3 regions of the Halopseudomonas oceani genome follow, and region 3 is predicted to be linked to each of the others. Evidence: predicted binding sites of a transcription regulator. Region 3 holds the regulator's gene; each other region holds the start of a gene.
What was found. The regulator sigma-54, encoded in region 3, starts transcription at its own class of promoters, with help from an activator protein. The targets are predictions, from matches to a motif close to ANTGGCATNNANNTTGCTNT.
Positions count from the first base shown of each region.

Region 1: the regulator sigma-54 is predicted to act here: its motif matches at 2,583-2,602, upstream of flgA (flagellar basal body P-ring formation chaperone FlgA).
Region 2: the regulator sigma-54 is predicted to act here: its motif matches at 2,263-2,282, upstream of ACKPCU_RS09530 (TorF family putative porin).

Region 1 covers NZ_OY781932.1:1,823,909-1,828,089, reverse strand. Annotated here, with positions in the region: gene flgC (flagellar basal body rod protein FlgC) at 1-85, opposite strand, end outside; gene flgB (flagellar basal body rod protein FlgB) at 88-504, opposite strand; gene cheR (protein-glutamate O-methyltransferase CheR) at 745-1,572, opposite strand; gene ACKPCU_RS08645 (chemotaxis protein CheV) at 1,606-2,553, opposite strand; gene flgA (flagellar basal body P-ring formation chaperone FlgA) at 2,661-3,371, shown strand; gene flgM (flagellar biosynthesis anti-sigma factor FlgM) at 3,513-3,839, shown strand; gene ACKPCU_RS08630 (flagella synthesis protein FlgN) at 3,920-4,181, shown strand, end outside.
Region 2 covers NZ_OY781932.1:2,042,238-2,046,418, reverse strand. Annotated here, with positions in the region: gene algB (sigma-54-dependent response regulator transcription factor AlgB) at 1-702, opposite strand, end outside; gene ACKPCU_RS09545 (BON domain-containing protein) at 933-1,343, shown strand; gene ACKPCU_RS09540 (DUF1328 domain-containing protein) at 1,496-1,669, shown strand; gene ACKPCU_RS09535 (GNAT family N-acetyltransferase) at 1,669-2,100, shown strand; gene ACKPCU_RS09530 (TorF family putative porin) at 2,332-3,048, shown strand; gene dcd (dCTP deaminase) at 3,218-3,784, opposite strand; gene apbC (iron-sulfur cluster carrier protein ApbC) at 3,863-4,181, opposite strand, start outside.
Region 3 covers NZ_OY781932.1:1,356,930-1,361,110, forward strand. Annotated here, with positions in the region: gene rapZ (RNase adapter RapZ) at 1-291, opposite strand, end outside; gene ptsN (PTS IIA-like nitrogen regulatory protein PtsN) at 293-751, opposite strand; gene hpf (ribosome hibernation-promoting factor, HPF/YfiA family) at 773-1,081, opposite strand; gene ACKPCU_RS06375 (RNA polymerase factor sigma-54) at 1,208-2,707, opposite strand; gene lptB (LPS export ABC transporter ATP-binding protein) at 2,801-3,526, opposite strand; gene lptA (lipopolysaccharide transport periplasmic protein LptA) at 3,523-4,077, opposite strand; gene lptC (LPS export ABC transporter periplasmic protein LptC) at 4,064-4,181, opposite strand, start outside.

The DNA.
Region 1 (4,181 bases), 470 kb from region 3:
CGATGTTGCTGGCGACGGTATTCAGGCGCAGAGACTGTGCGCTCATGCCGGAACCCGCAATATCGAACACTTTATCAAGCGACATGATCAGTCTCCCCTGAGGGCTGTCATCAGCCCCTTGAACTTGCTGTTGAGAAACGTAAAGCTGGCCTGAAAGTCGATCGCGTTCTGGGCATAGGCGGCCTTCTCGACTTCGGAATCAACGGTATTGCCGTCGACCGATGGCTGCAGCTGGTTGCGATAGCGCAGACCTGCCACCTGATCTACCAGACTGTCCAGCACCATGTGCCCCGCATCAGTCTGAGCAACCGGCATGCTCTGCCCGTCACCGACCAGCCCGGTGCCCTGCTGGGCTGCGAGCACCGCATTGAAATCCAGATCCCGCGCCTTGTAGTTAGGGGTCTCTGCGTTTGCAATATTGTTGGCTAGCACCTCAGCGCGCTGAGCACGAAACTTCAGCGATTGCTCATGTATCCCGAGGGCGTTGTCGAAACTAATGCTCATTGCCACTTTCCTCGTTTCGGTCCGTCGACCAAAAACCGTCATTGGAGGCAACAAAGCAATCAGCGTGCCAAAAATAAAATCACTTTGATTTCAAGGATTTGCAAATAGTCGCGTCAGAAAAGCGGCAACGTCTTACCGGCAAACGGCAAGAGCAGGAGCGCTTGATTGGCAAGCGGCAAAAGAAAAGCCGGCAGAGATATGCCGGCTTACCAGAAGAGGGTCGCAATAAATCAGGAGGGATCAACGGGCCTTGTAAACGATACCCGGACTGCACTGCACCATCTGATACAGCTCGGGAAGACCGTTGAGTGCCTCGGAAGCACCGAGCATCAAATAGCCGCCGGGCTTCAGCGTCGCGTGAATGCGTCGCAGGATGTCCTTCTTTACATCGGCAGAGAAGTAGATGAGCACATTTCGACAGAACACGAAGTCAAACTTACCCAACATCGAATAGCTGTCCAGCAGGTTCATGGCGCGGAACTCGACGCGATTGCGAATTGCCGGTTTAACCGCCCAGCGACCCGGGCCAAGCTGGTCAAAGTAACGCGCAAGGCGGTCCTGCGACAGACCACGGGCCACAGACAGACTATCGTACTCCGCGCTTTTGGCCGCATTCAGGATGCCACCAGAAAGATCAGTTGCGACAATCTGGGCACCGCCACGCAACTGCCCCAGGTTGCTGCGTTCAAACTCATCAATCGCCATACTCAGGGAGTACGGTTCCTGACCTGATGAACAGGCAGCCGACCAGATTCGCAGACGCTGTCCTGGCGCGCTCTTGATGAACTCCGGGATCAACCGCGTTTTCAGCACCTCGAACGGGTAGACATCCCGAAACCAGAGCGTTTCGTTGGTCGTCATCGCGTCAATCACAGACTCACGCAGACCACCACGGGGCTGCGCCTGAATCCGCTTAACCAGCTCGCCGAGACTGGCAATACCCTCCTGCTCAAGCAGGCGGTTGAGTCGGCTGGACACCAGATACTGCTTGTTGTCCCCCAACACAATGCCGCAGGCCTTTTCCAGAAAGTCTCTGAACAGCTGAAAATCCTGATTCGCCAAAGTCACGAAGCCTGCCTTGTATCAATTAAACCCATAGTGCTAGGCCTGGTCATCTACGTCGCCGCGCAAAGAACGCAATCGCTCTATTACCCGTTGAGCCAGATCATCCGGCTTGAACTTGGCCAGAAAATCATCCGCGCCGACCTTCTTGACCATCGCTTGGTTAAACACCCCGGAGAGCGAGGTATGCAACATGATGTGCAGTTTATTCATGCGCGAATCGTTGCGCACTTCGGCGGTCAGAGTGTACCCATCCATTTCCGGCATCTCGATATCCGAGATCATCATCAGCAGCGACTTACTGACATCTTCACCTTGATCGGCCCGAGCCCTCAGCCAGTCCAGTGCCTGACGCCCGTCGTTCAGTGCCACGATCTCGACACCGATTTCCTGCAGGCAACGCGCCACCTGCTTGCGGGCAATCGATGAGTCGTCAACGATCAGAACCGTCCGGGCTACTGCATCCGCCTGGGATTCTGCATCAATAACGCCATCGGAAATCTTCTCGTTGGTCGGAACGACCTCTGCCAGCACCTTTTCCACGTCAATAATTTCGACCATCTGATTATCGACGCGAGTGACCGCTGTCAGATAATGCTCACGCCCCGTGCCCTTTGGCGGCGGGTGGATCTCGGACCAGTTCATGTTGACGATGCGCTCGACCGACCGCACCAGAAAACCCTGAACCTTATAGTTGTATTCGGTGATGATCACGAAAGCCGTTTCCAGATCATCCAGACCAGGCCCGCCGGTTGCACGATTCAAATCCAGAATCGGCAGGGTGCCGCCGCGAATGTGCGCTACACCTCTGACCACCGGATGCAGCTTCGGCATCGCAGTCAGGCGCGGGCATTGCAGCACTTCCTTCACCTTGAATACGTTGATGCCGTACAACTGATTACCGGCCAGCCTGAACAGCAGCAGTTCGAGTCGGTTCTGGCCTACCAACTGGGTTCGTTGGTTGACTGAATCCATCACACCAGCCATGGACTGCTCCTCTTGTTTGAATCGGGTGAAACGGCATGTTTCGTGCTAGTCCATCATCAGACGGCAGTAAACTGACGGACATCACCCAACTGTTTGTAGGTAATTGTATGCGTTTTATCACCGGGTGCGCGGTATTGGCGATATTTTTTTCCGCCAGCACACACGCCAACCCGCTCATTGATCAGCTTATCGGCGTCACCAACCAATATCTTGAGCGGGAAGTAAGCGAATATGCACGCTCGCTGGGCGGCGAACCTCGCCACGAAATTCGGCTCAGCCGGCTTGATGCACGCCTGCGCCTGCCGCTCTGTGCCGAGGACGCCCTCTCCGCCCAGCTCGAGAGCCCCGACGTCCCCATCGGCCGGGTAACCGTGCGCGTCACCTGCAACGGCCCGTCCCCTTGGAGACTCTTTGTGCCGGCACAGGTCAGCCTCTATCAGCACGTGGTGGTGAGTTCCCGGCCGCTGCAACGACGCGACGTAGTCAGCGCCCAGGACGTCCGCCTGGCTGAACGTGACACTGGCCTGCTGGGCAACAACTACCTGCTGGACCCGGCCCAGGCCATCGGCATGCAGCTGAAGCGAAACGTCAACGCAGACACCGTGCTGGGGCATACACAGCTGGAACGGAACCGGTTGGTCCAGCGCGGCGACAAGGTTGTGATCAGCGCCGGCAACGCCAGCGTCGACGTCCGCATGCCGGGCGAAGCCCTGGAAGATGGTACACTTGGCGCGCAAATCCGGGTCCGCAATACCCGCTCCAACAGGGTAGTCCGGGCCAGAGTCACCGGCCCTGGACAGGTCGAAGTTGGAATGTGATGATGCACTCAGGAGTGCTTTACCCGTTGCTAAACGCAGCCATTCACCCCGTGACGATCTTCACACTATTTTTTCCTAAAGTTTTCCTTCCAGCTGCCGTTAAAGCAGCTAGAGAAGATTTTACAGTTTGAGGAATTCATCATGGTCATCGACTTCAACTCGCCCAACGGCCCGAACGGTGCCGGTCGCAGCAGCCAGACTACTGGCACCGCTGGCAAGCGCGAAGCCGGCTCGGTTGGCACTTCAGCCCCGCAGGCTGACGCAGCACAGACCAAACAGACCGAAAGCACTTCATCGGTAAACCTCAGCGCACAAGCTCAGCAACTGCAAGCAATCGAAGAAAAGCTGCGCGATCTGCCCGAGGTAGACAGCGAACGCGTCAACCAGATCAAGCAGTCTATCGCCGATGGCAGCTACAAGTCAGACAGCAGCCGCATTGCCGATAAGCTTCTGAGCTTCGAAAGCTGACAGCCAGTAGTCAGAAATGATCGCTGGCTGTACTCTTTGACTACTCCCCGCCCGGGACAGCTACAGTCAGGAGACACGCCATGCACGCTTTGCAAGAACGCTTCCAATCGGCTGAACACGACTGCCGGCAGTATCTGAACCTGCTGGATCAGGAACGCGACGCACTGGCAAAACAGGACGTGGAAGCACTGGAGCAGCTTTTGGAACAAAAGCGCCCCCTTACCGATGCTCTGATAACTCACGACCAGCAAATCCAGCGCTACTGCCAAGCCAACCAGATCTCCCCAGAGGGGTTGGGCGAGCATATCGCCCAGAGTGGCGACGCCACCCTAGAGCACCAGT
Region 2 (4,181 bases), 690 kb from region 3:
GACCCGTCCCAGCGTGCTCTCGCTGGCGCCGGTGAAAGCGCCCTTGCTGTGCCCAAACAGCTCGCTTTCCATCAATTCGGTGGTAAGCGAGGGACAATTGATGGTCACACAATCGCGCTTATGACGACCGCTCCAGCCGTGGATCAAACGGGCCAGCTCACCCTTGCCGGTGCCCGACTCGCCCAGGATCAGGATATTAGCGTCAGTGCCCGCTACCTGGCGTGCGGTCTCGAGTACCGCCATCATCGCCGGGCTGCGGGACTCCGGTGCCACCCGGGTCTGCTCAACGGCCTGCTCGAGACTTTCCAGACGCGCTTCCATCTGACGCACCTCCAGCTGCTTGGCGGCCGCCATCCGGAGCTGGTCCGGGCTGCAGGGTTTGACCAGATAATCGGAAGCACCGGCCTGCATGGCATCTACCGCCGTATCAACGGCCGAGTGCGCAGTCACAATGACCACCCGCATCCAGGGGGCCTGCACGCGCATCCGCGCCATTACATCAAGGCCGCTCTCCTCGCCAAGGCGCAGGTCCAGAAAGCACAGGTCAAAAACCTGCCCCTGCAGCACCGCCTCCGCCTGCGCACCACTGCTGGCGGTAGCAACCTGATAGCCTTCATCCTCCAGGCAATAACGGAAGGTGCGCAAAATGGCTGGCTCATCATCAACCAGCAGAATTCGTCCGTTGCCTTGGCTCGCTTCCATCTTGTCTTTAACTCCAGTCATCCGCCCACGCCTCATGCAAATTGCACGACAACTTTAAAGCAATCATGCAATGCGCATTACCCGCATCATTACAAAAACACATAAGCCATTGATTTAATTGAAATAAAATATCAAACAATTACGGCACAATGCTTGCTCTATCTGTACTGACTTCAGCGAAGTTCGCCACAAGCGACACTCGATAAGGACATTCAACGGAGATAGATGACATGCACAGCGCCATACCCCCAGCCTTGCTTGCCCTGTCCACCAGCCTGCTCTCAAGCCTGGTATTCGGCACCCCCGTTTCAACCGGCCCGTACAGCATGGAGCAGAGTCACCCGGCGATAGTTCAATCACACGACGACGCCAGCATCACCCGCGCGCTGGAGTCACGCCTAGCCTGGCAGGGTAACACGCGAGGCATCCAGATAAGGGTCAGCTGCAACAAAGGCGTCGTAACGCTGAGCGGCACCGTGCTCAACAACAACGACTTCCGCGTCGCCACCGAGACCGCCCTGCACACTCCCGGAGTGCGAAGCGTTGATACCAGCTCCCTGCGTATCGGCAGCGCGCAACCGGTGAACAACCGAGCCCCCCTGCCAGCGGCGTTGGTCGCCAAGGGCCGTCTGAGTCTGTAAATCCGCACGCCACGACCCTGCCAGAGGAAATCAACATGAGCACACCACACAAATCCGCGATCTATTTTCATATAATCGAAACAACCCAGGCAGGCGCACTGGACGCCGGACCGCTTCAAGCCATCAGTGTCAACACACCAAGGAGATCCCCCATGTACAACTGGGCTATCACCTTCACCATCATCGCTCTATCCGCAGCGGTATTTGCCTTCGGCGGCTTTGATCAGGACTACGCCAGTGCCGCCAAGTTGCTGGTCCCCGTATTCCTGGGCCTGGCGGCTGTCAGCATCCTGCTGGGCAAGCGCGGCAGGCAGCGGGAACGCTAGTGCCTGGAGACGATCCACCACGGCAGCCGCTGATCACCCGCCTGCCAGCCGAACAACTGCCGTTGGTAAACCGCCTTTACCGGCAATACCAGCGCGGCATGAAAGCGCGCGGCGACCAGCACGTGTGGGTCGCCAGGAACCCGCAGATCACTGCCAGTCTATGCCTTCAGCCAATCGAACAGTGCTGGTGGCTAACCGGTTTGCTGGTCGCTCCCGGTGAACGTGGCAAGCGCCTGGCCAGCCAACTGCTGCAAACCGTCAGAGCGCACTATCAGAACGACATATGGCTGTTCTGCAATCCGGCCCTTGCGCCGCTCTACTCCCTCAATGGTTTCCAGTCCAGCGACATGGCGCCAGCGCCGCTGCGCGACCGTCTGGCCCGCTATCAACGCAGCAAATCGCTTATCGCCATGGTGAATCCGGGCCGGTAAACCCCTTTCCTGAAAAGCTGGCACAGTGATTGCCACAGAATGCGACACAATGGCAAAACACCCGCACCAATAACGCGCACCGCCTCTATCCCGCCTCATCGACAACTGATCAAACTTTCACCAAACCAACCCCAAGCAATTGATTTAAGAAGAAAATTATTTTTTGGCAAGCAAAATGCTATAGGACCTATGCCAACGCACTTAAATCAAAAACCTACGGGGTAATACGTGATGATGAAGAAACTCGCAGTTGCCGTTGCTACCGCCAGCACACTGTCTTTTGCCAACATGGCTCACGCTGAAGAATTCGATACCGCCATTGGCAAAATTGACTCCAGCATGACCGTCACGCTGGCTACCGATTACATCTGGCGTGGTCAGTCTCAAACTGACGGCGCCGGCGCGATCCAGGGCAGCCTGGACTTCGCACACGAAAGCGGCCTGTACATCGGCGCCTGGGCATCCAACATCGACGGCGACGACTTTGGCGGCTCCAGCGTTGAGATCGACTATTACGCCGGTTACGGCGGAAACATCACCGACGACATCAGCTACGACCTGCAGTGGGCTACCTACACGTACCCGAAAAACAGCTCCATCGACGTTGAAGAAGCCCTGGCCAGCCTGAGCCTGTATGGCTTCACCGTCGGCGCCAAGTACGCCTACGATCCGTCCAGCGCGCTGTACACCTACGTCGGTTACGACTTCGCCCTGCCTTACGACATCGGCCTGGGCCTGCACTACGGCCTGACTGACACCAAAGACCCGCTGGATGGCGTTGATGGTGACGAGAAGTACGCTGACTGGGCCGTTACCCTGGGTAAAACCGCACTGGGTCTGGACTGGGCTGTCATGTACAGCGACACCGACCTGGGTAGCGACTGCGCCTACTCCGATTCCGACTCTTGCGATGCCAACGTCACCCTGTCGGTTTCCAAGTCGCTGTAAGAGCACCATCTGAAAACGGGCGCCCTGCTCCGGGGTTCCCGTCAGCTAACGCAGTACCTTGCGCCGGTTCGCAGCCTGTTCCACGGCAGGCATGCAAACCGGCTCTTTTTTGCCTGAATCACAAGCACAAAAAAACCGGCCCATGGCCGGTTTTTCCTTCCCTGTGCAATCAGGCGCGCGGCAGAGTTACACCGCGCTGGCCCTGGTACTTGCCACCGCGGTCGCGGTAGGACACTTCGCAGGGCTCGTCCGATTCAAAGAACAGCATCTGCGCCACACCTTCGTTGGCATAGATCTTCGCCGGCAGGTTGGTGGTGTTGGAGAACTCCAACGTCACGTGACCTTCCCATTCCGGTTCCAGCGGCGTGACGTTGACGATGATGCCGCAACGCGCGTAGGTACTCTTGCCCAGGCAGATGGTCAGCACATTGCGCGGAATACGGAAGTACTCGACAGTACGCGCCAGCGCGAAGGAGTTCGGCGGAATAATGCAGACATCGCTCTGGATATCGACGAAGCTCTTGTCATCAAAGTTCTTCGGATCAACCACAGCCGAGTGGATGTTGGTGAACACCTTGAACTCATTGGCACAGCGGACATCGTAGCCATAGCTCGATACACCGTAGGAAATCACCCGATCGCCTTCCGCACCGCGTATCTGGCGCTCGACAAAGGGCTCGATCATCCCGTGTTCCTGGGACATGGTACGGATCCAACGGTCGGATTTGATGCTCATGGCGTGTCCTGAAATAGGCGGTGCGAAAAAAGACTCTGCATGTTACCGGGTTATACCCGCCGACAAAAGTCCGGAGATTCAGTCGTCGCTGATACTGATTTCCGGCATCTGTGCGGCGTTCGCCAACTCGACGATACGTGCGGCAGCATGGCGTGCCATATCCTGGTAGACCATGCTGATCTGGCACTCCGGTTCGGCAATGACAGTCGGCTTGCCGCCATCGGCCTGCTCACGAATCATCATCGACAACGGCATCGAACCCAACAACTCCACGCCATAGTCCGCCGCCAACCGCTCGCCACCGCCCTCGCCGAACAGGTGCTCGGCATGACCGCAGTTGGAGCAGATGTGAATGGCCATATTCTCGACCACACCCAGCACCGGAATATTAACCTTC
Region 3 (4,181 bases):
GATGAGTACGTCGTTGCGCGAGGCAAGAAACAGCACGTCGCACTGTACGCCGGCGTTGCGGACGTCGCGCAGCAGTTCGGGAAAGCGGGCCAGGTCATTAGGCAGGTTGCGGGCATCAATACTGATCGCCACTTCTGGCAGGCTGAAGGCGTTTTCGCGGGCCTGGCGAGCCAGTTCCGGCAGCAGGCCGGCAGGCAGATTGTCGATACAGTAGAAGCCGTTGTCTTCGAGCAGGTGCAGAGCGGTGCTTTTGCCTGAACCGGACCGGCCGCTGACGACAATCAGACGCATGTCAGCCTCCGTCGCCGGGGCCGACCATGACACGGTACAGGTTGTCCGCGTCGGGTGCTGCGCGCAGCGCATCTCGTAACTCGGCGTTGTCGAGTTTGCTGGCCAGCATCTTGAGAATCTGTAGATGTTGTTCGGTGGCTTCCTGCGGGACCAGAAGAACAAAGATCAGGTCGACCGGTTGGCCATCGAGTGCGTCGAAATCGATCTTGCCGTCCAGCTGCAGCAGGGCGCCGATGGCCTGATGGCAGTCCTCCAGACGACAATGGGGAATGGCGATACCATTACCGAAACCGGTGGAGCCCAAGCGTTCTCGAGCGATGAGGTTTTCGTAAATGGCGTCTGGATCCAGGTTGGTGTGCTGGGCAACCAGCTTGCCGATCAGCTCCAGCACACGTTTTTTGGATCCACCCTGAACGCCAGCGAAGGTGCGTTCAGGGGTCAGGATGTGGTCTATTTGCATGTTGATGCAGTGAAGGTCCGGTTATCGGTCGTTCGCGCCTTGCTGACGGTCGATGTGCTTTTCCTTGTGCTTGATCAGTTGGCGATCCAGCTTGTCGGTCAGCAGGTCAATGGCGGCGTACATGTCAGAGTGTTCTGCCAGTGCGACCACTTCGCCACCTGCAATATGCAGGGTAGCTTCGGCCTTCTGTCGAAGTTTTTCCACCTCCAGGGTGACCTGGACGTTGGTGATCTTGTCGAAATGCCGCTCCAGGCGGGACATTTTTTCGGTGACGTAGTCGCGCAGTGCGTCGGTGATATCGAGTTGGTGACCGCTAATGTTCAGTTGCATACGGCGTCTCCTGATTGGCTTGTTGTTGCTGGGCGACCCACGGTCACCCGGTAATGCCACTTGCTTGATCCCTGAACTGGATCTGCTGCGTTGGACGGCCCTTTCAGAGGGCTGTCGCTGCAGGTGCTAGACCAGTCGCTTGCGTTCGCTCGATGGCGCGATGTTGAGCGATTCGCGGTACTTTGCGATGGTCCGCCGGGCTACTTCGATGCCCTGTTCTTCAAGTAAACCAGCGATCTTGCTGTCGCTCAATGGTTTCTTTGGGTTTTCTGCTGCGACCAGCTTTTTGATCAGCGCGCGGATAGCGGTAGAGGAGAATTCACCTCCTTCGCTGGTGCCAACATGGCTGGAGAAAAAGTACTTCAGCTCAAAGATGCCGCGCGGTGTGTGCATGTATTTCTGGGTGGTTACCCGCGAAATGGTCGACTCGTGCATGCCAACCGCCTCGGCGATGTCATGCAGTACCAGCGGCTTCATCGCTTCTTCGCCATGTTCCAGGAAGCCGCGCTGGTGCTCGACGATCTGGGTAGCCACTTTCATCAATGTTTCGTTGCGGCTCTGCAGGCTCTTGATGAACCAGCGCGCCTCTTGCAAATTATTGCGCAGGTAGGTGTTGTCGTTGCTGGAATCGGCTCGCCGCACCATTGATGCGTAGTGGCCGTTGACACGAACCTTGGGGACGGCCTCCTGATTCAGCTCGACCAGCCAGCGGTTGGCGTCACGGCGGACGATCACGTCCGGGATGACGTACTCGGGTTCGCCCGACGCGATTTCCGAGCCCGGGCGGGGGTTGAGGGTCTGAATCAGGGCGACCACATCGCGCAGCTGGTCTTCCTTCAGCTTGCTGCGGCGCATCAGTTGGGTAAAGTCGCGACTGCCGAGCAGCTCCAGATGATCGCGCACTACTCGGGTTGCCTGCTCCAGCATCGGAGTATTCTCAGGCAGCTGACGAATCTGCAGTAGCAGGCATTCGCGTAGATCACGTGCGCCAACGCCAACCGGCTCGAACTGCTGAATGCGGTGCAAGACCATCTCAACTTCATCCAGCTCGACTTCCAGCTCTGCGGGCAGGGAGGCCAGAATGTCGTCGAGCGACTCTTCAAGATAGCCGTCGGCATTGATACCGTCGATCAAGGCAGTTGCGATCTGGTAATCGGTTTCGGACACCGGCAGCAGGTTCAGCTGCCACTCGAGATGGCTTTGCAGGGTTTCGCCGGTGCCGGTGCGTGAGGTGTAGTCCCAGTCTTCATCGTCCTGGCTGGGCAGCGAGCTGGCCGAGGTCTGATAGACGTCCTCCCACTGGGTGTCGACTGGCAACTCGTTGGGGATCTGTTCGTTCCAGTTAGTGTCCTGGTCGGCTTGGCCATGTTGCTCAATGGAGTCGAGGGAAACCGGTTCGGGCATGGTGACCGCTGGCGCGTCATCATCGCCATTATCCTGCGCGTTGCTGCTGCCGTAGTCTTCGTCGCCGTCGTCTGCCATTTCCAGCATGGGATTGGCTTCCAGCGCCTCTTGCACCTCCTGCTGGAGGTCAAGGCTGGATAGCTGAAGCAGTCTGATGGCTTGCTGCAGCTGCGGTGTCATCGTCAGCTGCTGCCCCATCTTGAGGACGAGCGATGGTTTCATTGTGTCGCGTATTACCTTGTGCGCTTGGTCAGACCCTGTGCCGGACGAGGACCGGACTCGTTCCCCGCTAGCATGCCTGAGTTGCGGGTGCTTTTATAGCCGGAAGGCATGACCGAGGTACACATCTTTTACTGTCTGGTCGGCCAGAACGGTCTCTGCGTCGCCTTCGGCGATGATGTGGCCGTCGTTGACGATATAGGCCTTGTCACAGATATCCAGCGTTTCTCGGACATTGTGGTCGGTGATCAGGACACCGATTCCCTTGTCCTTCAGGTGCTGGATGATCTGTTTGATATCGTTGACCGAAATCGGATCTACCCCGGCAAAGGGCTCGTCCAGCAGAATGAAGCTGGGGTCGGTGGCCAGGGCGCGGGCGATCTCGGCGCGTCGCCTTTCACCACCCGACAGGCTCATGCCGCGGCTGTCGCTGAGGTGGTGAATATGAAACTCGCGCAGTAGCGATTCAAGTTTGCCTTCGCGGGCTTGACGGTTCAGATCCTTGCGAGTTTCCAGAATCGCCATGATGTTCTCCGCTACGGTCAACTTGCGGAAAATCGATGCTTCCTGTGGCAGGTAGCCAATACCTTCGCGGGCCCGGCCGTGCATCGGCAGGCGGGTGACATCCTTGCCGTTGACAGTCACCTTGCCTTCGTCAGCCTTGACCAAACCGACGATCATGTAGAAGCAGGTGGTTTTACCGGCGCCGTTGGGGCCGAGCAGGCCGACGACCTGGCCGCTGTCGATTGACACGGACACATCGCGGACGACCTTGCGCGACTTGTAGGCCTTGGCCAGGTGGCTCGCTTGCAGGGTGGTCATGGGGCTGCCGGCTCTTCGCTGGGTGTCTCGGCGCTACGGCTGCGAGGCTGGATAACGATCTCGATCCGCCCGCCGCCTTCGCTGCCGCTGGCGCCACTGCTGCTCTGACCGGCATCCACCACCTGGCGCTGGATGTCATAGCTGACATGCTCGCCCTGAAAGGTGTTGCCTGACTGCTCAAGGAACGCGTTCTTGATCAGGACGATGGTCTCGCGGTCGGCGTGGTACTCGATCGTCTCTGCACGTGCCTTGACTGGAGGCTTGTTGGCTTCCGGAGTCTGCTGATAGGTAGCCGGGCCGCCCTGAGTCACCATGGTATTCAGCTCACCGTTTGCGTTGGTCGTCAGGGTCACGCGCGAGCCGGTCAAACGCAGGCTGCCTTGGGTGATAACGACGTTGCCGGTGTACACGGCAGTATTACGCTTGTCGTCAAGCGTCGCCCCGTTGGCTTGAATGCGAATGGGTTGACTGCTGTCGCTGGGCAGCGCCATAACGTGACTCAGCGGGCAGAGTGCCAGCGTCAGGGCAAGGAGGGGTTTAACGCACCTCATATTGGCCTCGTACGGTGGACAGCAGCGTCAGGCGGCCGTCGTTGAGAAAGAGTTTCATGCCCTCGGCAGTGGTCACACTGCGAGCGGCTTCGATTTTAACTGGT